DNA from 2 places in the Bradyrhizobium sp. FW305-F6 genome. Region 2 is predicted to be linked to the other one. Evidence: riboswitches for the same ligand, from Rfam matches in the RefSeq annotation. Region 2 holds a riboswitch; the other holds the start of a gene.
The links. A riboswitch is a leader RNA that binds a small molecule or an ion and turns the genes downstream of it on or off. The one in region 2 is predicted to bind S-adenosylmethionine.
Positions count from the first base shown of each region.

Region 1: it holds a riboswitch for S-adenosylmethionine, as region 2 does, so the genes downstream of both, AC3WLX_RS19420 (O-succinylhomoserine sulfhydrylase) here and metX (homoserine O-acetyltransferase MetX) in region 2, are expected to answer to the same signal.

Region 1 is NZ_JBYSYD010000002.1:1,692,779-1,704,135, forward strand. Features, by position in the region: gene AC3WLX_RS19375 (hypothetical protein) at 1-44, opposite strand, end outside; tRNA gene AC3WLX_RS19380 (tRNA-Gly) at 82-155, opposite strand; gene AC3WLX_RS19385 (methylated-DNA--[protein]-cysteine S-methyltransferase) at 326-904, shown strand; gene AC3WLX_RS19390 (AraC family transcriptional regulator) at 914-1,753, shown strand; gene AC3WLX_RS19395 (VOC family protein) at 1,811-2,170, shown strand; gene AC3WLX_RS19400 (hypothetical protein) at 2,415-2,900, shown strand; gene AC3WLX_RS19405 (MATE family efflux transporter) at 2,897-4,336, opposite strand; gene AC3WLX_RS19410 (hypothetical protein) at 4,495-5,547, opposite strand; gene AC3WLX_RS19415 (2'-deoxycytidine 5'-triphosphate deaminase) at 5,791-6,927, opposite strand; SAM riboswitch at 7,009-7,088, shown strand; gene AC3WLX_RS19420 (O-succinylhomoserine sulfhydrylase) at 7,163-8,350, shown strand; gene AC3WLX_RS19425 (SGNH/GDSL hydrolase family protein) at 8,476-9,462, opposite strand; gene AC3WLX_RS19430 (SGNH/GDSL hydrolase family protein) at 9,475-10,290, opposite strand; gene AC3WLX_RS19435 (OpgC domain-containing protein) at 10,290-11,357, opposite strand, start outside.
Region 2 is NZ_JBYSYD010000004.1:694,066-705,422, forward strand. Features, by position in the region: gene AC3WLX_RS27720 (gamma-glutamylcyclotransferase) at 1-124, opposite strand, end outside; gene AC3WLX_RS27725 (DUF2125 domain-containing protein) at 235-1,419, shown strand; gene AC3WLX_RS27730 (prephenate/arogenate dehydrogenase family protein) at 1,541-2,476, opposite strand; gene hisC (histidinol-phosphate transaminase) at 2,473-3,570, opposite strand; gene AC3WLX_RS27740 (chorismate mutase) at 3,601-4,449, opposite strand; SAM riboswitch at 4,606-4,685, shown strand; gene metX (homoserine O-acetyltransferase MetX) at 4,776-5,972, shown strand; gene metW (methionine biosynthesis protein MetW) at 5,974-6,636, shown strand; gene AC3WLX_RS27755 (alpha/beta fold hydrolase) at 6,750-7,613, opposite strand; gene AC3WLX_RS27760 (TIGR02594 family protein) at 7,828-8,628, shown strand; gene AC3WLX_RS27765 (MOSC domain-containing protein) at 8,787-9,575, opposite strand; gene clpB (ATP-dependent chaperone ClpB) at 9,829-11,357, shown strand, end outside.

The DNA of each region.
Region 1 (11,357 bases), on a different contig from region 2:
AATCGGGAGATTTGCGCAATCGCTTGTTCGAGTGTCCTGACCATGGCTTGAGCCTACCATATAGTGGTCGGATCGAAAACTTGGAGCGGGCGAAGGGAATCGAACCCTCGTATGCAGCTTGGGAAGCTGCCGTTCTACCATTGAACTACGCCCGCGATGCGCGCCTTGCGCCCCACTGATTAGCCGAGACGGCGTCTGCCGCCAAGCGCTTTGGCGCCGCGGCCCGGACGCTTGTTAATGTCCTGGAAAGATTCCAGGTGCGCCGGATTGTGGCGGTGTTATGATCTGATGTCTGGGCGAAACGTGCACTGAGTGGGGCGTGTGCATGGCGGGGCGGGCGTACGCGATATTCGACACGGCGCTGGGGCGCTGCGGCATCATCTGGAGCAGCACCGGCGTGGTCGCCGTGCAACTGCCGGAGGCGCGGGAGATCGATACCCGCCGGCGGATTTTTCGGGTTCATCCCGAGGCGCGCGAACAGCGCCCATCTGAGAACGCCGAGCTTGCGATCGAAGGCATCACAGGCCTGCTGCAAGGCAGCGATCCGGATTTTTCCGAGGTCAGCCTGGACGCCAGCGGGGTGCCCGGTTTCAATCGGCGCGTCTACGAGTTCGCCTGCACCATTCCCCGCGGGGAAACGCGCACCTATGCCGAGGTCGCCAGGGCGCTGGGTGCCTCCGGCGCGGCATATTCCGTAGCGCAGGCGATTGCGAAGAATCCCTTCATGCTGATCGTGCCCTGTCACCGGGTGCTGGAAACAGGCAATTATACCGACCGGCTCTCGCCCTATGGCGGCGTGATCTCCAAGCGCCGGCTGCTGGCGCTGGACGGCGCCCATCCCGTCGCCAGCAAGACGCTGTTCGAGGTGCTGCTCCCGGTTGCTCCGCCCCGCGCGCCCACCTAGATAAGGCGGATGGACGCGACCACCCTGCTGACGACGCCGTCGATGGCCGTCTCCGAATTCCGCTGCGATGCGGGGCCGGACGAAAGGCCGTTTCCCGAGTGCCGCACTGGCCACTCCATCGCCTATGTCCGCTCCGGCAGCTTCGGTTGCCATTGCCGTGCCGGTTTCTTCGAGCTGGTGGCGGGCTCGATGCTGGTCGGCGCCCCGGGCGAGGAATACACTTGCACTCATGAGCACGTGTCCGGCGACGTCTGCCTGTCGTTCTTTCTCGGCGAGGAGCTTGTCGACTCCCTCGGCGGACGGCGCGAAGCCTGGCAAATCGGCGCGACGCCTCCGCTGCCCGAGCTGATGGTGCTCGGCGAACTCGCCCAGACGGCAGCAGATGGCAACAGCGACCTTGGGCTCGACGAGATCGGCCAGATCCTCGCTGGCCGGTTCGTCGAAATCGTCTCGGGCAGAGCGCGCAAGCCGGCGACGCCGACCGCACGGGACCGCCGCCGCGCGGTCGAGGCCGCGCTGTGGATCGACGACAACTCGCATGCGGAGCTCGACCTCGAGCAAGCGGCAAAGCAGGCGGGCCTCAGCCCGTTTCATTTCCTGCGGCTGTTCTCGCGCGTGCTCGGCGTGACCCCGCATCAATATCTGGTGCGCTCGCGGCTGCGGCACGCCGCGCGCAGGCTCGCCGACGAAGACATCGCCGTCACCGACATCGCCTATGACGTCGGCTTCGGCGATCTCTCCAACTTCGTCCGTACGTTTCATCGCGCCGCAGGCGTGTCGCCGACGAAATTCCGGCAGGCGTCGAAAGGGGAGCGCAAGATTCTCCAAGAGCGTCTCGCCCTCAACTGACTAGGGTCGTCTCCGGCGCGCGCCATCCGCGGCGCGCTTTTCGCAATGGAGACGAACATGTACGACCACATCGGATTGCGCGTTGCCGATCTAGACGCAGCCACGCGCTTCTACACCGCGGTGCTGGCGCCGCTCGGTTACGTCCTGTGCTCCAGCGGCGACGGCTATGCCGGCTTCGGGCCGAAGGGCGAGCCGGCGCTGTGGCTGCACCTGAACAAGGGCCGGAAGGCCGACGGCGTCCACATCGCCTTCCGCGCCGGGGATCATGACGCGGTCAAGGCGTTTCATAGCGAGGGCATGAAGAGCGGCGGGCGTGACAACGGCGGCGCCGGGCCGCGGAAGGATTACAGCCCGACCTATTATGCGGCGTTCCTCATTGATCCCGACGGCAACAATGTCGAGGCGGTTTGTCCGTAGAGGCGCAGGCCATCGCAGCACAAATGCCGTCATTCCGGGATGGCGCGTAGCACCAGCCCCGGAATCTCGAGATTCCGGGTTCGGCTCTTCGAGCCGCCCCGGAAGGACTTCCGACGCTGGCGGCGGCCGGATCATTCACTGTGAGTTGTCTCACAGAAGCCCGCCCTCGGCGGCCGTAACCATGCCCCCGTGCGTCCGGTTGGCTCCGCTCTCCCGGCGGCGCCACGCACGTGAGGAGCATGCCATGAGAGGTGCGGACAAGGTGATCTGCCAGGCGGCCGCCGTGCTGCTGCTGTTTTCGATCTCGAGCGTGCCGGCAAAGGCGCAATTCCTCGGCGGCGGCGGTGCTGGCGGCGAGGACATGATGACCCAGATGGCGCCGGTGCTGGAGATGATGAAGGCGAAGATGGGCAAGCGCCGCTTCGCCATGTTGATGCAGACCATGGGCCCGATGATGAGCCGCATGATGGAGAACGGTGGCGGCGGGTTCGGCGGCATGATGGGTGGCGGCCTTGGCGGCATAGGCGGCGGCGGCTTCGGCGCGCCCAACTATGGCGGTTACACGCCGATGAGCGGTGGTTATATGCCGGTCGGGATCGGCAGCATGGGCGGCGGCGACATCATGGGCATGCTCGGCGGCACCGGCGGCAGCGACATGATGGCGATGATCCCGCAATTGATGCGGCTCGCCAATACCGGCGGCGGCCATCGCCGCCACAAGCGTCGCTAGTCGACAACAAGAGCAGGCGCGACCGCGGGCTTGCGCTCGTGCGGTCCCCAGCGTGTCAGCATCACGCTGGAGCATGACAGCAGGCCGAGCACGACCATCGAGCTCGCGGCCAGCCAGAAGAAGCTCTGCGCGCTGGCCTCGTGCGTCGACAGCCACCAGCCGACACCCGCGATGTAGATCAGCCGCGCCGTCTGCGCCAGCACGGGACCGATCACCTTCGCCGCGCCTTGCGAGGAGAAATACATCGTCGTGGCAAGGCCGAAGAAGGCGTAGAACGGTCCGACCGTCGAGAGATATTGATGGCTCGCCGCGCGTACGGCTGCACTGTCCGTGAACATGTTGATCCAGAGATCGGGAAACATCGCAACGAGGCAGGCCGGCGCGCCCACGGCCACGAAGGCGGCAGCACTGGCGATCCAGGCGACGCGCCGTGCGCGCGCGATGCGGCCTGCACCGATTGCCATCCCGACCATCGGCACACAGGCGATGCCGAACGAGAACGCGATCGAGGTCAGCAGAAATTCGAGCCGCGCACCGATGCCGTAGCCGGCCAGAATCGCGGTGCCGAATTTCGCCAGCATGTGGGTGAAGATCGAGATCGTCAGCACCGATTGCAGCGGCGAAAAACAGGCGACGGCGCCGACCTTCAGGATGTCGAAGAACATCGCCCATTGGACGCGCAGGCCGCGCAGCTTCAGAGTGATGCGCGCGCGGCCGGAGAACAGGTACCAGCTCATGATGCCGATGTTCATGATGTAGGCGATCAGCGCGCCGGCGGCGACGCCGCGCATGCCAAGCTGAGGGACCGGGCCGAGCCCGAGGCCGAGCGTGCCGCCGAGCACGATCTGCCAGGCCGCCGAGTTGAGGATCAGGAACGACGGCAGCTTCATGTTGCCGGTGCCGCGCAAAATGCCCGCCATGGTGTTGAGCAGCCAGGGCAGCACAGCGCCGCCGAAAAACACCTGCGTGTAGGCGATCGCATGCGTCAGCACTTCACCGCGACCGCCGAGCATTTCGAGCACTTTCGGTCCGAAGATCAGCATGCCCAGCATGAAGACGAGGCCGAAGCTGATGCCGATCAGCAGGGCATGCACGGCAAGCGTGCCGGCGCGCTCGCGATTCCCCGCGCCGAGCGCACGCGCGATGGCCGAAGCTACCGCGCCGCCCATGGCGCCGCCGGACATCGTCATGGTCAGAATGATTGTCGGAAACACCAGCGCCATCGCGGCCAGCGCCTCGACGCCTAGCCGACCGACATAGGAGGTTTCCGCAATCACCACGCAGATGCCAGCCGACAAGCCGATCGCGTTGGGCCAGGCGAGCGAAAGCAGCGTGCGCAGGATCGGCCCGTCCGTGAGCGCGCTCCTGACCGACGGCGGAGGCGGGGGCAGCGGGCGCTCTTGCTCATCGACCGGGATTTCGGCGATGTCGGACATGTCCTCTCCCGGGCACGGGCGCCGTTTGCGGCGCGGCATTGAACAGGTGCCAATATCTATTCGCGCCCACGGCGCGACACGGGCTTAGCACGGCCCAGCGCGATTCCGCCTGCGCCGGGTGCAGGCGTGCTCTGCGACAGCACATCTCGATCGTGAAGCTACCCGATCGTCCAAATCAGCGGCGGCCGGCCGCCTGCTGACGGCCGCAGATGCACACCGATATGCCGCCCGCATCCCGCAGCGAGGCCCTCGACCAGTCCCTCCAGCACCTTCGCGCAGCCGGGATGATAGTCAGCGATGTCGTCCATCAGCTTCCAGCTCTGCTGGCCGATTTCGAACGTGCCTTCCGATGATGTCATCTCGGCCGCATCGTCCTGCGCCGCGAACAGCGCATTCAGGAACGATGCGAATTCTCGCGCGCCGCCGCGACCCATTGCCAGCGCCGCCGCGACCTCGTCGAAATACTGCATGCCGATCAGCTTGCCGGTGAGGCGCAGCAGGTAGCCGGCGTCCTCCGGCCCGAACAGCTGCACCATCACGGGAGCGGCCGTGCGCACATATTCCATCGCGTAGTTGCGATAGGCTTTCTCCAGGCGCGGCCTTGGCCAGCTCGCGACCGGCAGCGCCGGCGCAGTCTTCGCGTCGAACAGCGGCGCTTCGAGGTGACGCGCGAACACGAGCCGCTGATCGACTTCGAGCGAGTGGTCGTATTGACAATAATAGCCTTCGAGCCCGTCCTGGCCGTCGACGCTCTGCTTGGTGCAGACGAAGCCGAGCCTGAGATCGCCGAGCGCGACGCCGTTGTTGGCGTGCCAGCCGCGCAACATCGCACGCGAGACCTCGCCGGGAATGCCGCAGATCGCGGTGCCCTTCCAGATCCAGCGCGGCGGCGGATAGCGGATCCAGGCTTTTGTGTCGCTCTCGTACATGTACTCGACGTGCACGCCGCCGATCCAGTTGGAGAGGTAGTGATATTGCGCGGCGGCGACCGCGGGCGGCAGATGATCGATCCCGAGCTTCTTCAGACCGGGAAGGAAGCGCTCCTGCTGCTGGCGGCGGAAGACGCGGAAAACGAACTCGGCGGCGTCAGCGGTGCCGCGGCGCGTGACGACGGTGAGGATGAGCCCGGTGAAATAGGCGTGATAGAGATCGGCGACCGCGCGCCAGCGCTTCCATTGGGCTTCTTGCGCTGCGTCTGATGCGGCGGCCATGTTCGCTCCCGATCTTTGATTTTGATCGAGTGTGTCACCGCAGCTTGCCGCAGGCAACATGACCCCCATGCAGGGCGCCCTGCGCGGCCGCCCGCCAATTCCGCTTCACGAAGTTTGCGGCGGCGGCTGTCATCGCCCGCGCAGGCGGCGATCCAGTATTCCAGAGGCAGTTGCTATTGAACTCGAGGGCCGCGGCGTACTGGATTCCCCGCCTTCGCGGGGAATGACAGCGCTGGATTATCGCTACACCCGAAAATGCTTGGATAGTTTGAGGCCCTGCGCCTGGTAGTTGGAACCGATACGCTGGCCGTACATCGCGTCAGGGCGGCCCAGCATCTTCTCGTAGACGAGGCGGCCGACGATCTGGCCGTGCTCGAGGATGAACGGCACTTCGCGCGAGCGCACCTCCAGCACGGCGCGCGCGCCCTGCCCGCCCGCGCCGGCATAGCCGAAGCCGGGATCGAAGAAACCGGCGTAGTGCACGCGGAATTCACCGACCAGCGGATCGAACGGCACCATCTCCGCGGCGTAGTCCGGGGGCACCTGCACCGCCTCTTTCGACGCGAGGATGTAGAACTCGCCGGGATCGAGGATCAGGCTGCCGTCGGGCCGCGCCGAGATCGGCTCCCAGAATTCCTCCACCGCGTAGCCCGCGCGGCGATCGACATCGACGACGCCGGTGTGGCGCTTGGCGCGGTAGCCGACGAAACCGCTCGCCTTCTCGCCGGACAGATCGACCGAGACGGCGACGCCGCCGGACAGATCGGCATCGTCGATGTCGACCAGACGTTCGCTGGCGTGCAGCGCATCGAGCTCGTCGGCATTGAGGATGGCATCGCCGGTGCGGAAGCGCACTTGGCTGAGGCGCGAGCCTTCGCGGACCAACACCGGAAACGTCTTCGGGCTGATCTCGGCATAGAGCGGGCCGTGATAGCCGGCGCCGATCATGTCGAAGCGGCGGGTGCCGTCGGCGATCACGCGGGTAAAGACGTCGAGCCGGCCGGTGGAGCTCTTCGGGTTGGCGGCCGCGACGATCTCCGGCGGCAGCGCGAGGCTCTCCAGCAGCGGCACGATGTAGACGCAGTTGGTTTCCAGCACCGCACCGTCGGCAAGGCTGAACTCGTGCAGCTTCAATTCGTCAATACGCTCGGCCACGGTGGCGCCGGGACCGGGCAGGAAGCTGGCACGGACGCGATAGGCGATGTCGCCGAGCCGCAGATCGAGGCTGGCCGGCTGGATCTGGCTCTCGATGAAGTCGTAGGCGGGCAGGATGAGACCTTCTTCCGCCATCGCCGCGATCATGCGGTCGGGCAGGATACCATTGGCGTCGGCGGCGACCGTGAACGTCAACCGGGGGTCCTCATCAGGGCTCAAACGCATCCGGACATGCCGGGAAATACAGGTCTTTTACGGCTATCCGATGGACGCCTTGACGGAAAGGGCATTGCGGAATATGAGCATCACTTATCCCGTGGTGATTTGAGCCGGCCGGCTTGCAGCCACGTTAAATAAGTCGCTAAACAGGCCGGGGACCTCTGTGATCCCGGCCCGTGGAGATATCCAGGCCGGTTTTTTTGTGACCGTTTTCGACGCGGCGGTCATGTCGGAGGTACCTATGTCGAAGTCGCCTGCTGCCTACCGTCCCGAAACCCGCCTGGTCCATTCCGGCACCCTGCGCTCGCAATTTGGCGAGACGTCTGAGGCGCTGTTCCTGACCCAGGGCTACGTCTACAACAGCGCCGAGGAGTGCGAGGCCCGGTTCAAGGGCGAGGATCCCGGCTTCATCTATTCGCGCTACTCCAACCCCACCATCGCGATGTTCGAGCGCCGCATGATCGAGCTCGAAGGCGCCGAGGCCGCCCGCTCGGCCGCAACCGGCATGGCGGCGGTGACAACCGCGATCCTGGCGCCGCTGAAGGCCGGCGATCACGTCGTGGCCTCGCGCGCGCTGTTCGGCTCGTGCCTCTACGTGATCCAGGACCTGCTGCCGCGCTACGGCATCGAGACCACGCTGGTCGACGGGCTCGATCTCGACCAGTGGCAGCGCGCGCTGCGGCCGAACACCAAGACGTTCTTCCTGGAGAGCCCGACCAACCCGACGCTGGACGTGCTCGACATCCCCTCGATCGCCGAGATCGCGCACAAGGGCGGCGCGCGCCTGGTGGTCGACAACGTATTCGCGACCCCGATCTGGCAGAGCCCGCTGGCGCTCGGCGCCGACGTCGTCGTCTATTCCGCGACCAAGCACATCGACGGCCAGGGCCGCTGTCTCGGCGGCATCATCCTGTCATCGGAAGCCTTCATCGCCGAGCACATCCACAACTTCATGCGCCAGACCGGCCCGTCGATCTCACCGTTCAATGCCTGGGTCCTGCTCAAGGGCCTGGAGACGCTCGGCGTGCGCGTGCGCGCGCAGACTGACACGGCCGGGCGCATCGCCGAGGTGCTGGCGAGCCATCCCAAGATCTCGCGGCTGGTCTATCCGGGCCGCGCCGATCATCCGCAGGCGGCGCTGGTGAAGAAGCAGATGCGCGGCGGCTCGACGCTGGTCGGCTTCGAGGTGAAGGGCGGCAAGCAGGCCGCGTTCCGCGTGCTCAACGAGTTGAAGCTGGCCAAGATCTCCAACAATCTCGGCGACGCCAAGAGCCTCGTCACGCATCCGGCGACCACGACGCATCAGCGCCTGAAGCCGGAAGACCGCGCCGCGCTCGGCATCAGCGAAGGCTTCATCCGCTTCTCGGCAGGGCTCGAGCATGCCGATGATCTGATCGAGGATCTGACCGCGGCGCTGGAGAAGGCGTGAGACGACGGAGGTCTGGTAGGGTGGATTAGCCGAAGGCGTAATCCACCTCTTCTGCATCCGCGGGGAAAGACAGTGGTGGGTTACGGCTTCGCCTAACCCACCCTACGCAGCCTACGGCAGCGTGCCTACATCGGCCGGTACGTCCTCACGTCCGCCGGCACGTTCACACCCAGCTTGATCTGGCCGACCGAACGGATGATGTCGTCGCCGAGCAGCTGGGCGAAGCAGGCGTAGCCCCAATCGTTCATGTGCAGGCCGTCGGCGATGACGAAGTTCTCGACCGGGATCGACTGGTTCTCGTGCCAGTCGCGCATCACCTCGAAGCGCGGGAAGATGCCGACGTGGCGAAGCTCGGCGACTTTGCCGAGCATGTTGATCATCTTGCCGGCGCTCTCCTTGCGCTGGTTGACGGCCGGCGAATATTGCGGATCGACCAGCACGATGTCGGTGCCGCCCGCGGCCTGGATGCGGCTGATGCCTTCCTCCACCAGCTTGACGGTCTCGCCGGGATCGAGATTGCGAAGCACGGCGTTGGTGCCGACCTGCCAGATCACGAGATCCGGATGCCTGTCGATCACCTGCGTCTGCAGGCGCTTCATCATCTCGGGGGCATCCTCGCCGCCGACGCCGGCATTGACGACGGTGATGTCGGCGGTCGGGTAGTGCCGGCGCAGCTGCGCGGCGAGACGATTGGGGTAATTGAACTCCGGCGAGCTCGCGCCGAACCCTTGGGTCGACGACGAGCCGAACGCGACGATGACGACGGGCTGGCCGGCGACCAGCTTACTTGCCACGTGGGGCAGTGAGCCCACCGCCTTCGAGCCGCCCTTCGGCGGCAGGCAGGGCACGCGGTTGAAGATGTCGGCGGCGGACTTCGCGACCTCCTTCACCTTGTCGATGGCGCGAGACGTGACGCCGCGCGGCTCGGACGACCTTGCGGCAACGTTGGTCTGGGACGGCGGAGCGGGCGCAGGATCAGCCGACTGGGCGGGTGCGGGGGTCGGCTCTGCGGCTGGCGTCTGCGCATGCGAGGCCGGCGTCAGCAACAACAGCGCCGCCGCGGCGGGCACGGCCAGCCATGTCGTCAGGCAAAAAGGGCGGAGAGAACTCATTAACGCTAGACCTCAATTTTGCTGCTGCGCCGGCTCCAGACGGGCTGCGTCGATCACGAACTGCGCCAGTGACCGGCCAAGGCAATCATGGACCTGCTTCGCAAGCTCGGGCCCGCGGGACGGGCTGAACAGGTCGAACTGGCCCTGATCATTCCACTGCCGCATGATCGAGAAACGATCGAACAGCGGGATGTCATGCTCCTGCGCCACCACGCGCATATTATCTAGGAAAGGCTGTGCCGAAATCATCGTTTCGGTGCGGGGACTGTACTGCAAATTCATCAAGACGACGTCAGCCCCTGCCTTTTGCAGCGCAACAACACCGTCGGTGACCGCGCTACGAAATTCGTCGGGATCGATGGATCGGATAGCATCCACGGTCCCGGTCTGCCAGATCACCAAAGTAGGCGTTTTTGCTTCCATCAGCTTAACGAAGGTGGACGCGGTCTCCTCTGCCGTTTTCTTGCTCTGTATTTCTACGGAGACGTGCACGACCTCGGACGGCGGCAGCTTTTCCTTGAGGATCGCCTCCATGCGCGCCGGGTATGAGCTGCTTTCCGACGACGGAATCGTGGTCGAGCGGCTGCCGATGACCAGGATATCGAGCGGTTTGCCGGCCTTGACCGCATCCGCGACCTTGGGCAGCTGGCTTTCGCTGGAGAGCAGATAGGACGGCAATTCGCAGGCCGCGGGCACAGGGGATGTGGCAGGTGCGGCCGTGGTGGGTGAGGTCGTGACAGGCGTGGACGCGGCATCGCCCGCGCGCGCCAGGGGCGCGGCGAGGCCACAGCATAGCAGAACCAGGCTCAGGAGAACCTTCGCCTTCATCAGCCCCCTCCCGCCAGATCGGCGTTGCCGACGGCGTTCTTGGTTTTCGCACCGCTCTTGTCAGCCACGCGCTTGTACCATGAAATCACCCAGGCGACCCCCCACATGATCAGGACTCCGGAGAGACTAATCAACGCATGCATGGCCGGGCCGCCGGAGACTTCGGCAAGCACGAAATGGCCGGCAAAGGCCAGGAAAACGCCGAGGCAGAAGATCTCGAGGGAATGCTGCCCGCACAGGATCAGCGGCCGCAGCCAGGGCGACTTCAGGCCCGGCCAGTCCCGTGGCAGGAAGCGCACCGTGAGCGCGGCCAGCGCCAGGAAATGGATGAAGCGCAGCACGTCGAGGTCGGTCTTGTTGATCGGATACATCCACTGCTCGATCCGCTTCGGCATGAACAGGGAGAGCTGCGGCACATACCAGGTCAGCGTCACGTAGAACGCCGCGACGAGATAGGCGATCGCCATCCACATCGTAACGCGTGACGACAGAATGCGCGACATGCGCCGCGCACCTCCGAGCGCACACCATGCCCCGAACACGAACAGCAATTGCCAGGCAAAGGGATTGAAGGCCCAGAAGCCGTTCGGATAGGCCGACAGATAGAGATCGTACTCCCAGGTAACCGCGTAGAGCAGCACCGAAAGCCCGAGCGTGACGTCGGGCCGCCACTTCATCGACCACAGGATCAGCGGCAAGGCCAGCATCAGCACGATGTAGAGCGGCAGCACGTCCATGTTGACGGGACGAAAACGCAGAAGCAGCGCCTGCACGATGGTGACATCGGGCTGCTTGAGGAAGTCCATGATGCCCATCTCTTCGGTATAGAGCGGGTTCTCGAAGCGAGTCGCCACGTATGAGATCTCGGCGAGGAAGATCGTGAACAGGAAGACGTGGGCGACGTAGATCTGCCAGACGCGGCGCAGGATGCGCGCGGTGGCGATAAGTACGCCGCTCTCCAGCATCGCGCGGCCGTAGACGAAGGCCGCGGTGTAGCCGGAGATGAAGATGAAAATCTCCGTGGCGTCGCTGAAGCCGTAATTGCGGATAGTGAACCAGGTCAGCAG
Region 2 (11,357 bases):
CGACCAGCCGCGCCGGGACGCGTTCCTCGAAGTCGAAGCCCGGCCGCCACATCAGCGAGCCGTAGCCGAACACCCAGAGGTCGCCCTTGGCAGCGGTGACGGAGGGGAGGGTGATTTCGGACATTTCGGGCACGGCTACCAGAACCCTGCGCCCAAGCGAAGCGATTTCTGCGCCTTTCGTCGCAGACCGGCCTCGCTTACATTTGCCTGAATCTGGGGTCAAAGGGTCGCCGCATGTCCAATATGACCGTTGCCGCAGGCCGCCGCTCCCGTTGGGGCCTTTTCATCGCACCCGTTCTCGTCCTGATCCTCGCAGTCGCCTGGACCTGCTTCTGGTTCTATGCGGCCTCGCAGGCCGAAATCGCCGCGGACGCCTGGCGGGCGCAGGAAGCCAAGGCCGGCCGCATCTATGATTGCGCCAAGCGCTCGATCGCGGGCTTCCCGTTCCGGTTCGAGGTCCAGTGCTCGGGCGCCAGCGTTGCCCTGGTCTCGCAGAACGCGAGCAAGACGCCGTTCACGGCGAAGCTCGACAACATCCTGGTCGTCGCCCAGGTCTACGATCCCAAGCGCATCATCGCCGAATTCTCCGCGCCGGCGACGCTGATCGACGGCATCACGCAGAACACCTTCACCGTCAATTGGAGCAAGGCTCGCGCTAGCGTCGCCGGCCTGCCGGCTGTCCCGGACCGTGCCTCGATCGTGTTCGACGACCCCACGCTCAACCGCCTCGACGGCAGCGTGCAGGTGCCGCTCGCCGGTGCCAAGCAGATCGAGCTGCACGGGCGCCTCGCCGAGGGATCTTCAACGGATCGTCCCGTGATCGAAACCGTGCTGCATGTCGCGCAGGGCAGCGTCCAGGGCGTGCATCCGCTGCTCGCCGAGCCGTTCGCGGCGGACACCCGCGCCAAGATCACCGGCCTTTCGGACCTCACGCCAAAACCCTGGCCGGAGCGCTTCCGCGAGATCCAGGCGGCCGGCGGTCACATCGAGATCGTGCAGTCGCGGATCCAGCAGGGCGAGATGATTGCGGTTGCGGCCGGCAAGCTCGGCCTGTCGCCCAACGGCCGGCTCGATGGCGAATTGCAGATGACGGTGACCGGCCTCGAGCGCGTGATCCCGGCGCTCGGCATCGAGAAGATGCTGGAGGAGGGCGTGCCGCAGGCCACGCTCGACCGCGTTGTGCCGGGGGTGAAGACGCAGGACCTCAACAATCTGTTCGGCGCGCTCGACCGCGCCGTGCCCGGCCTCGGCAAGGTCATCAAGCAGAACGCCAATGCGGGCGTTGCCGCCGGCATCAATTCGATCGGCAGCGAGACGACGCTGGAAGGCAAGAAGGCGCGCAGCTTCCCGCTGAAATTCGTCGACGGAGCCGTGCTGCTCGGCCCGGTCAAGGTCGGCCAGATCCCGCCGCTGTATTGAAGCCTCTCTCGTCATTCCGGGGCGATGCGCAGCATCGAACCCGGAATCCGTTTAACCGCGTGCGCTGGGGCCCGATGGATTCCGTGCTCGCCCTACGGGCGCCCCGGAATGACGGCCCAAGCTACGGCTTCTTCAGCGCGCCGTGCTGGCGGCCGAAATCGGGCGCCGCCGAATCCTGGCCGATCTCGACGATGCCGCGGCGGATGGCGCGGGTGCGGGTGAAGTGGTCGAACAGCGCCTCGCCGTCGCCGCGCCGGATCGCGCGCGTGAGCTTGGAGAGATCCTCGGTGAAGGTGCCGAGCATCTCCAGCACGGCCTCCTTGTTGGCGAGGAACACGTCGCGCCACATCGTCGGATCGGAGGCGGCGATGCGGGTGAAATCGCGAAAGCCGCCGGCGGAGAACTTGATCACCTCGGATTCCGTCACCTGTGCCAGCTCGTCGGCGGTGCCGACGATGGTGTAGGCGATCAGATGCGGCAGATGGCTGGTGATGGCGAGCACGAGATCGTGATGATCGGGCGTCATCACCTCGACCTTGGCGCCCATCGCCGCCCAGAACGCGCGCAGATGTTCCGTGGCTGCTGCATCGGTGCCCTCAGGCGGGGTCAGGATGCACCAGCGGTTGATGAAGAGTTCGGCGAAGCCGGAATCCGGGCCCGAGTGCTCGGTGCCGGCGACGGGATGCGCCGGCACGAAATGAATGCCGTTCGGCAGATGCGGGGCCATGTCCCGGACCACCGCGCCCTTGACCGAACCGACGTCGGAGACGATGGCACCGGGTTTCAGATGCGCGGCGATCTCCTCTGCCACGGGTCCGCAGGCGCCGACGGGAATGCAGAGGATGACGAGATCGGCATCCTTCACGGCCTCCGCATTGGTCGCCACGACCTCATCGACGATACCGAGCTCGGCGACGCGCGCGCGCGTCTTCTCCGAGCGCGCGGTGGTGACGATCTCGTCCGCCAGGCCCTGCAGCTTCGCAGCACGCGCGATCGAGCCGCCGATCAGGCCGAAGCCGATCAGTGCGACGCGCCGGAAGTGCGGATCAGCATTCATTTGCCGGCCAGGAAGTCGCGCAAGCCGTCGACCACGAGGCGGTTGGCCTCCTCGGTGCCGATGGTCATGCGCAGCGAGTGCGGCAGGCCGTAGTTCTTCAGGCCGCGCAGCACGAGGCCGCGCTTGGTGAGGAAGGCGTCGGCCTCGTCCGCGGTCCTGCCCTTCTCGGTCGGGAAGTGGATCAGCACGAAATTGGCGACGCTCGGCGTCACCTTCAGGCCGAGCTTGCCGATCTCCTCGGTGAGGCGATTGCGCCAGGTCTCGGTGAACTGCTTCGACATCGCCTGGTGCGCGGTGTCCTCGATCGCGGCGACGGCAGCGTACATCGCCGGCGTCGACACGTTGAAGGGACCGCGGATGCGGTTGACGGCGTCGACGACGTGCTCGGGCCCGAACATCCAGCCGATGCGGAGCGCAGCGAGGCCGTGGATCTTGGAGAAGGTGTGCGTCACCACCGTGTTCTCGGTGGTGGCGACGAGCTCGATCCCCATTTCGTAATCGTTGCGCGAGACGTAGTCGCAATAGGCGGCGTCGAGCACCAGCAGGACGTGCGACGGCAGGCCGGCGCGCAGCCGCTTGACCTCGTCGAACGGGATGTAGGTCCCGGTCGGATTGTTGGGATTGGCAAGCCAGACCAGCTTCGTCTTCGGCGTGACGGCGGCCAGGATGGCGTCGACGTCGCAGGTGAGGTTCTTCTCCTGCGCCACGACGTTCTTGGCGCCGACCGCCATGGTCGCGATCGGGTAGACCAGGAAGCCGTGCGTGGTGGAGATCGCCTCGTCGCCCTGGCCGAGATAGGTGTGGGCGAGCAAATTGAGGATCTCGTCCGAGCCGGCGCCGCAGATGATGCGGTTGGGATCGAGCCCGAAGGAGCGGCCGATCGCCTCGCGCAGCACGCGCGAGGTGCCTTCCGGATAGTCCTCCAGATGATCCGCCACGCGCTTGAACGCCTCGATCGCCTTGGGCGAGGGCCCGAACGGCGTTTCGTTGGCCGAGAGCTTGAACACCTTGCGGCCCGGCTCCGGCACCGGGCTCTTGCCGGGCGTGTAGGGCGCAATATCGAGAATGCCGGGATTCGGCACGGGGCGGGACATCTTGAACTCCGAAATAGCGAGGCGCGCGGTTTACGATTTCGCCCCGGTCGGGGGCACCGTATAGCGCGTTGCGTGGCTGCCGACGAGGGCCACGGAGCGGACCGAGGCCCCCGCCTCGATCAGGGCAGCCTTGATTTTCTCGATGCTCGTTGCGCTCGTGACCGAGACCAGCAGCGCAGCGCCGTCGAAGGCGGTATCGGGCACCGCCACGATCTCGGCCAGCGGCGACAGCGCGCGCGCGACCTCGGCGTTCCAGCCCGAGACACGCACGCTGAAGGTCTCGACCTCTGTCACCAGGGCGCTGTCGGCGACGCGCGAGATCGCAAACACCGGCAATGCGGCCGGATGGTCGGCACGCTCGACGAAGGGCATCCGCGCGATGATTTTCGGCGCGCCTTCCGCCTCCAGCGACAGCCACCAAGGGGTTCGGCTGGAGGTCGCCGAGACCAGCGCCAGGTCGCCCTTGGATTTCGCCACCGCCTCGACCGCGGCCTGCGCGCTGAAATGCGCGACGTAAGGCACGGTGAAGCCGAAATGGAAGCGCGCCGAATCGCGCATCGCCGGCTCGCTCACCGAGACGTCGGCATGCACGGAGAACGGCGCCTGCACATAGGTGAAGGTCGAAATGATGACGCGCCAGATGCTCTCGACCGTGTCGAGCGGCAGGATGCCGCGATGACGCTGCACGATCTCGCGCATCATGGAAGCCTCGCGCGCCGGGCGGAACGCGGAGCCGACCTCCTGGGTCTGCTTCACCTGGATCAGCCGGTCGATGATGTCGCCGCGCTGCATCAGCAGGCGATGCATGCTCTCGTCGATCGCATCGATCTCCTTGCGCAGTTCCTGCAATGATGGTGGCGCGGGCGGACGTTGGGACATGTCTGGTCGTCGATCGTTCCGATGGGGAATGTCCTGATTAGGCAGTCGGGGCGGCGAAAGCAAAGAGAAATGAAGTCCTTTCCGGCCGACGCGAGGCAGGCGAATTGGGCTGATCCGGGCCGCGACTTGACGAAAACCGCCCAAGACGGTAGCTTTTGCCCGTTCCGTGGTCATTTGAGCCGGCCGGCTTGCAGCCACGTTAAAAAACTCGCTAAACAGGCCGGGGACGCTTTCGATCCCGGCCGAACCTATCGTTCAGGCCGGGTTTTTCATGGCCTGATGTCACTGCGGTCCGAAGTCCGATCGCACATGAGGTCGATGGTCAAATGGGTGGCGTCAAGTCGATACCAAGTCCTGCGATCAGCGCCGACGAGCGCTCGCACGAGGTGGATCATCCAAGCTCGCATCTCGCGAATTTTGGCGCCGAGCAGCCGCTGCGGCTCGATTGCGGCGTCGATCTCACCCCGTTCCAGATCGCTTACCAGACCTATGGCGAGCTCAACGCCGATCGCTCCAACGCGATCCTGATCTGCCATGCGCTGACTGGCGACCAGCATGTCGCCAATGTGCATCCCGTGACCGGCAAGCCCGGCTGGTGGGAGACGCTGGTCGGTCCCGGCCGGCCCATCGACCCCAAGCACTACTTCATCATCTGCTCCAACGTGATCGGCGGCTGCATGGGCTCGACCGGCCCGGCGTCGATCAATCCCGCCACCGGCAAGGTCTGGGGCCTGGACTTCCCCGTCATTACCATCCCCGACATGGTGCGCGCGCAGGCGATGCTGATTGATCGGCTCGGCATCGATACGCTGTTTGCGGTCGTCGGCGGTTCGATGGGCGGCATGCAGGTGCTGCAATGGACCGCGGCCTATCCTGCCCGCGTATTCTCCGCGCTGGCGATCGCCTGCGCGACGCGGCACTCGGCTCAGAACATCGCCTTCCATGAACTCGGCCGCCAGGCCGTGATGGCAGACCCCGACTGGGACGGCGGCGGCTATGCCGATCGCGGCACCCATCCGCACCGCGGGCTCGCGGTGGCGCGGATGGCGGCGCACATCACCTATCTCTCCGACGCGGCGCTGCATCGCAAGTTCGGCCGTCGCATGCAGGACCGCGAACTGCCGACGTTCTCTTTCGATGCCGATTTCCAGGTCGAGTCCTATCTGCGCTACCAGGGCTCGTCCTTCGTCGAGCGCTTCGATGCCAACTCCTATCTCTATCTGACGCGCGCGATGGACTATTTCGACATCGCCGCCGACCACGGCGGCGTGCTGGCGAAGGCGTTCGCCGACATCAAGACGCGCTTCTGCGTGGTCTCCTTCACCAGCGACTGGCTGTTCCCGACTTCGGAATCGCGCGCGCTGGTGCATGCGCTGAACGCCTCGAGCGCGCGGGTGTCGTTCGCCGAGATCGAGACCGATCGGGGCCATGACGCCTTCCTGCTCGACGTGCCCGAGTTCTTCGACATCTCCCGCGCCTTCCTGCAATCGGCAGGCAAGGCCCGTGGATTGAAGGATCGCTAAGATGTCCGTGCAGGAAGTATTGCCGCTGGACGGCGTTGCGGCCAAGCCCTCCGGTGATTATCGCGTCGATCATCTGCTGGTGGCCGAGATGGTCAAGCCGGGCTCGAAGGTGCTCGATGTCGGCTGCGGCGAGGGCGATCTGCTTCAGCTGCTCGAGGCCCGCGGCATCGACGGCCGCGGCATCGAACTGTCGCGCGAGGGCGTCAATCGCTGCGTCGCCAAAGGGCTCGCGGTGGTGCAGGGAGACGCCGACACCGATCTCGTCAATTATCCCGACGATGCCTTCGACTACGTGATCCTGTCGCAGACGCTGCAGGCGACGCGGCAGCCGCGTGTGGTGCTGGAGAATCTTCTGCGCATCGGTCGCCGCGCCATCGTGTCGTTCCCGAATTTCGGGTTCTGGAAGATGCGGCTCCAACTCCTGATCGGCGGCCACATGCCGCGCACCGAGAATCTACCTGCGACCTGGTACGACACCGCCAATATCCATTTCTGCACCATCAAGGATTTCGTCGAGCTCTGCGACGAGATCAACGTCAAGATGGAGCGTTCGGTGGCGCTCGACCTTTACGGCCGCCCGGTGCCGCTGAACCTGCCCTGGTGGGTGTGGAACATGTTCGGGGAGCAGGCGGTGTTTCTGCTGAGCCGGGGCGAGGGGAAATAATCTCTCTCCGTCATTCCGGGGCGCGCAGAGCGCGAGCCCGGAATCCATCGTGCCACACTGTTTGCGGCCCGATGGATTCGGGTCTGCGCCTTCGGCGCATCCCGGAATGACAGCTAATGTGGAGCCAAAGACCTCGCATCCCGGACCGGCCAGCGGCCCGCCTCCACCAGCGTGACGAACCGTTCCACGCTCTCGTTGAACAACGCGGGCTCTTCCAGGTTGAGCACGTGGCCGGACTTCGGAAACATCGCGAGCCCCGCCGCGGGCAGGTGCTTCTTCAGGAACAGGCTCGGCCCGATGCAGGGATCGTCCTCGTCGCCGCAGATGATCAGCGCGGGTGTTGCAACGGCCTTGATCGCGTCCGTCATCGTGTAGATCGAGGGACGGCCGCCCTGGAAGCCGCGCATCGTGTTGGCAGATCCCCTGGCATCGTGCCGTGCCAGCGCGGCATAGAAATCGGCGTGGCCGCGGGGATCCTTGACCAGGAAGGGAATCCGGCTCGGCGCCTCGCGCGTGACCTTTGCGACGTCCGCCGAGCCGAGCGTGTCGTACTGCTCGGCATTGGCGCGGCACTGCTTGCGCCAGGCTTCCAGGTTCTCGATCTCCGAGCCGGAGCCGACGCCGGCGAGCGTCATCGACAGCGCGCGCTGCGGCGCGTTGAGCCCGATCTGGAGCGAGGAGTAGGCGCCCATCGACAATCCCACGAGATGGGCGCGATCGATCCCGAGATGGTCGAGCACTGCGAGCGCGTCGGTGTAGAAATGCGTGTAGGTGTAGACCTCGCCATCGGGCACGTCGGACGGCGTATAGCCGCGCGCCGAATAGGTGATGCAGCGGTGACCGCGCGAGAAGTAGCGCATCTGCGGCTCCCAATTGGTGTAGTCGGCCGCGAACTCGTGCAGAAAAAGTATCGGCGTTCCCTGGCCCGCCTCCTCGAAATAGATGCGGACGCCGTCCTTGGTCGTGGCGTGGGGCATTAACCGTTTCCCTCTGTTTCAAGCCGTGTTCGAGGATCGCAGTTAATGCCCGTGTCGGCAATGCGGCAGCAGCAGCGGAGCATCGACACAAAATCATCGCAGCCATTCCCGGACGTCTCGTCTTTTTCTCGCCACATCGGGCGGCTTAACGGCCAAGCGGATGCCGGTCATTGCACGGGCCGGTGGGAAGTGGGGGTGTCAAGAAGGATGAAGAATGTTCGAGTTGTTTGCGTCTCGCCTGTCGCGTTGTATTGTCGCGCTGGCGCTGTTCTTCGCGGCGTTCGCCGTGTTGGTTTCTCCGGCCTCGGCACGGCCGTATCATCGTCACAGCGCAGAGCGATACGCTCACGCGCATCATGCCGGCAGATATCATCATTATCGCTCCCACGCGCGCAGCTCGGGCTTCGAGCGCAACGCAGCGCAATTGCAGGCGGGCTTCGGTAACAGCTTTGCGAGCTACGACCCGAACGCCAATGGCGGCAGCATGAACTTCAACGCGAACGGCTACATGGGCTCGAACATGAACTCATGGGGCGGCGCCGAGATGCAGGGTCGCAATGTCGGCCGATCCGGCCGCGTCAGCCGCGCGCGCAACATGAGCCCGGCCGTGCAGGCGAGCTATGCGGGCAGCGGCGACAACGCCGCCATGAGCGGCGGCTTCGGCGGCGGCTCCGGTCTCGTCTCGGAAGCGCGGCGCTATATCGGCGGCAATCCGACCGGCCGCGGCAGTCTGTGGTGCGCACGCTTCATGAACATGGTGCTGCAAAAGACCGGCCATCAGGGCACCGGGTCCGACATGGCGAGCTCGTTCGCGCGCTACGGCACGCGTGTGTCCGGCCCGCAGGTCGGCGCCATCGCCGTGATGTCGCGCGGCCGCCGCGGCGGTCATGTCGGCATCATCACCGGCATCGATGCGCAGGGCAATCCGATCATGATCTCCGGCAACAACGGCAACCGGGTCCGCGAAGCGCCGGTCTCGCGCGGCAGGATCTATGCGTATGTGATGCCGAATTGACGATCTATCCGTAGCGACGGTCTGGTAGGGTGGGCAAAGCGAAGCGTGCCCACCACTTCCCTCCGCTCAACGAGATGGTGGGCACGGCGCAAGAGCGCCTTTGCCCACCCTACGGCTGCGCCCGCAATGACGGAGCGTGTTGAGCCAGCGGAGTTCGCTCACACCAATCTCGGCTCTTCCACTGCCACCGCGTCACCAACGCCGATCTCGCCGCCTTCGACCACCTCGGCATAGATGCCGCAATCCATGTGGCCGAGATGGCGCGAGAGCGTGGGCGGGATCTCGAGATCGCGCTCGGCGGTGACGGGGTCGACATTGGTGGCCGGGCAGCGGACGATGCGCTTGACCACTTTCAGGCGGGCCTGCCCAATCGCGAGCGTCTGGCCGACGAGATCGAGCTCCGACCAGGCCGGCCAGCCCTCGACGTAGAGATTGGCGCGGAAGCGCAGCGGATGCACGGCGACTCCGCCGAGCATGGCCTCGATGGCGCGGACGCTGTCGAGATTGATGATGGACACGACCTTGCGGGCGACATCGGAGAAGCTGTGGTCGCGGCCCGAGAGAACCTTGGGCGGCCCCTTCAATTCGGGCTGAAAGTTCGCGCTGAAAAAGGCCTCGATGGCGGCGCGCCCGGCCGCGGTCTCGAGATCGCCGCTCGCGACGATCTGGCCGTCCTTGCGGATGGTCAGGACATTGCTGGCATCGTCGAACCGGCTGTCGAGCGCCGCCAGGCGCTCATTGCGCGCCAGCATCAGGAACTGGATTTTCGGCTTCCACTGGGGCGCCTCGGGATCGAACCCACTTGGGCCGTTCTCGATGGCGTAGCGGCGGTCGGCCGGCAGGGTCTGGCCCGTCCGCAAAGGGACGCGCGACAGGCGCTCCGGCGTCAGGCCCTTGATGGGGTAGCGGTAGAGGCCGGTGATCTCGGCAGTGTGGCTGAAGGTCATGCGGCTACTTAAGGGATTCGGCCTGCCGCCGCCAAGCCCGCCCAAAAGCGTACGAAATTGGTGCGCACGAAATTGTGAACTTGCCTCTTTCGCATCCGCAACCCGCTTCCCACATCTGGCTCAGGCCGGCGGCAGCGTCGGCAAAACACGACCGTTACCGCTTGAGAAACCTCAAGGCGGTCAGCGGAAACCCAGTGAAGATGCCGTATTGGGGTGCCTAAGTGGGCCCCAGGGGCAGGCCGAGGGACAGAAGATGAACATCGAGAAGTACACCGAACGCTCCAGGGGCTTCATCCAGTCTGCGCAGTCGCTCGCGATGCGCGAGGGGCACCAACAGTTTTCCACCCTGCACGTCCTGAAAGTCCTCCTGGACGACAATGAAGGGCTCGCAGCCGGTCTGATCGATCGCGCTGGCGGCAATTCCCGTGCGATCCTGAAGGCGACCGAGGACGCCCTCAACAAGGTGCCGAAGGTTTCCGGCGGCGGCGCCGGCCAGATCTACCTGGCGCCCGACCTTGCCCGCACCTTCGACGCCGCCGAGAAGGCTGGCGAGAAGGCGGGCGACAGTTTCGTCACGGTTGAGCGTCTCCTGCTCGGCCTGACGCTGGAGAAGACCAGCGAGGCCGGCACCATCCTCGCCAAGGGCGGCGTCACCCCGCAAAACCTCAACGCTGCCATTGAAGCGCTGCGCAAGGGGCGCACGGCGGACTCCGCGACTGCCGAGAACGCCTATGACGCCCTGAAGAAATATGCCCGCGACCTGACCCAGGCGGCGCGCGACGGCAAGCTCGATCCTGTCATCGGCCGCGACGAGGAGATCCGCCGTACGATTCAAGTGCTGTCGCGCCGGACCAAGAACAACCCCGTCCTGATCGGCGAGCCCGGCGTGGGCAAGACCGCCATCGCCGAAGGGCTCGCGCTGCGCATCGTCAATGGCGACGTTCCCGAAAGCCTGAAAGACAAGAAGCTGCTCTCGCTCGACCTCGGCGCGCTGATCGCGGGTGCGAAATATCGCGGCGAGTTCGAGGAGCGGCTGAAGGCGGTGCTGCAGGAAGTGACCGGCAGCGAGGGCACCTTCATCCTGTTCATCGACGAGATGCACACGCTGATCGGCGCCGGCAAGGGCGACGGCGCCATGGACGCCTCCAACCTGCTCAAGCCCGCGCTCGCCCGCGGCGAGCTGCACTGCATCGGCGCGACCACGCTCGACGAGTACCAGAAGCACGTCGAGAAGGACGCTGCGTTGGCGCGGCGCTTCCAGCCGATCTTCGTCAGCGAGCCCTCGGTCGAGGACACCATCTCGATCCTGCGCGGGCTGAAGGACAAGTACGAGCAGCACCATGGCGTGCGGATCACCGATTCCGCGCTGGTGGCGGCGACGACGCTGTCCAACCGCTACATCACCGACCGCTTCCTGCCCGACAAGGCCATCGACCTCATGGACGAGGCGGCGGCGCGGCTGAAGATGCAGGTCGATTCCAAGCCGGAAGAGCTGGATTCGCTCGACCGCGAGATCATCCGGCTCAAGATCGAGCAGGAAGCGCTGAAGAAGGAGAGCGATTCCGGCTCCAAGTCCAGGCTCCAGACGCTGGAGAAGGACCTTGCCGAGCTCGAGGAGAAGTCGGCGGCGTTGACGGCGCGCTGGAGCGCGGAGAAGAACAAGCTTTCCGATGCCCAGAAGCTGAAGGCCGAGCTCGATGGTCTGCGTGTCGAGCTCGCCAACGCGCAGCGGCGCGGCGAATTCCAGAAGGCCGGCGAACTGGCCTATGGCCGGATCCCGCA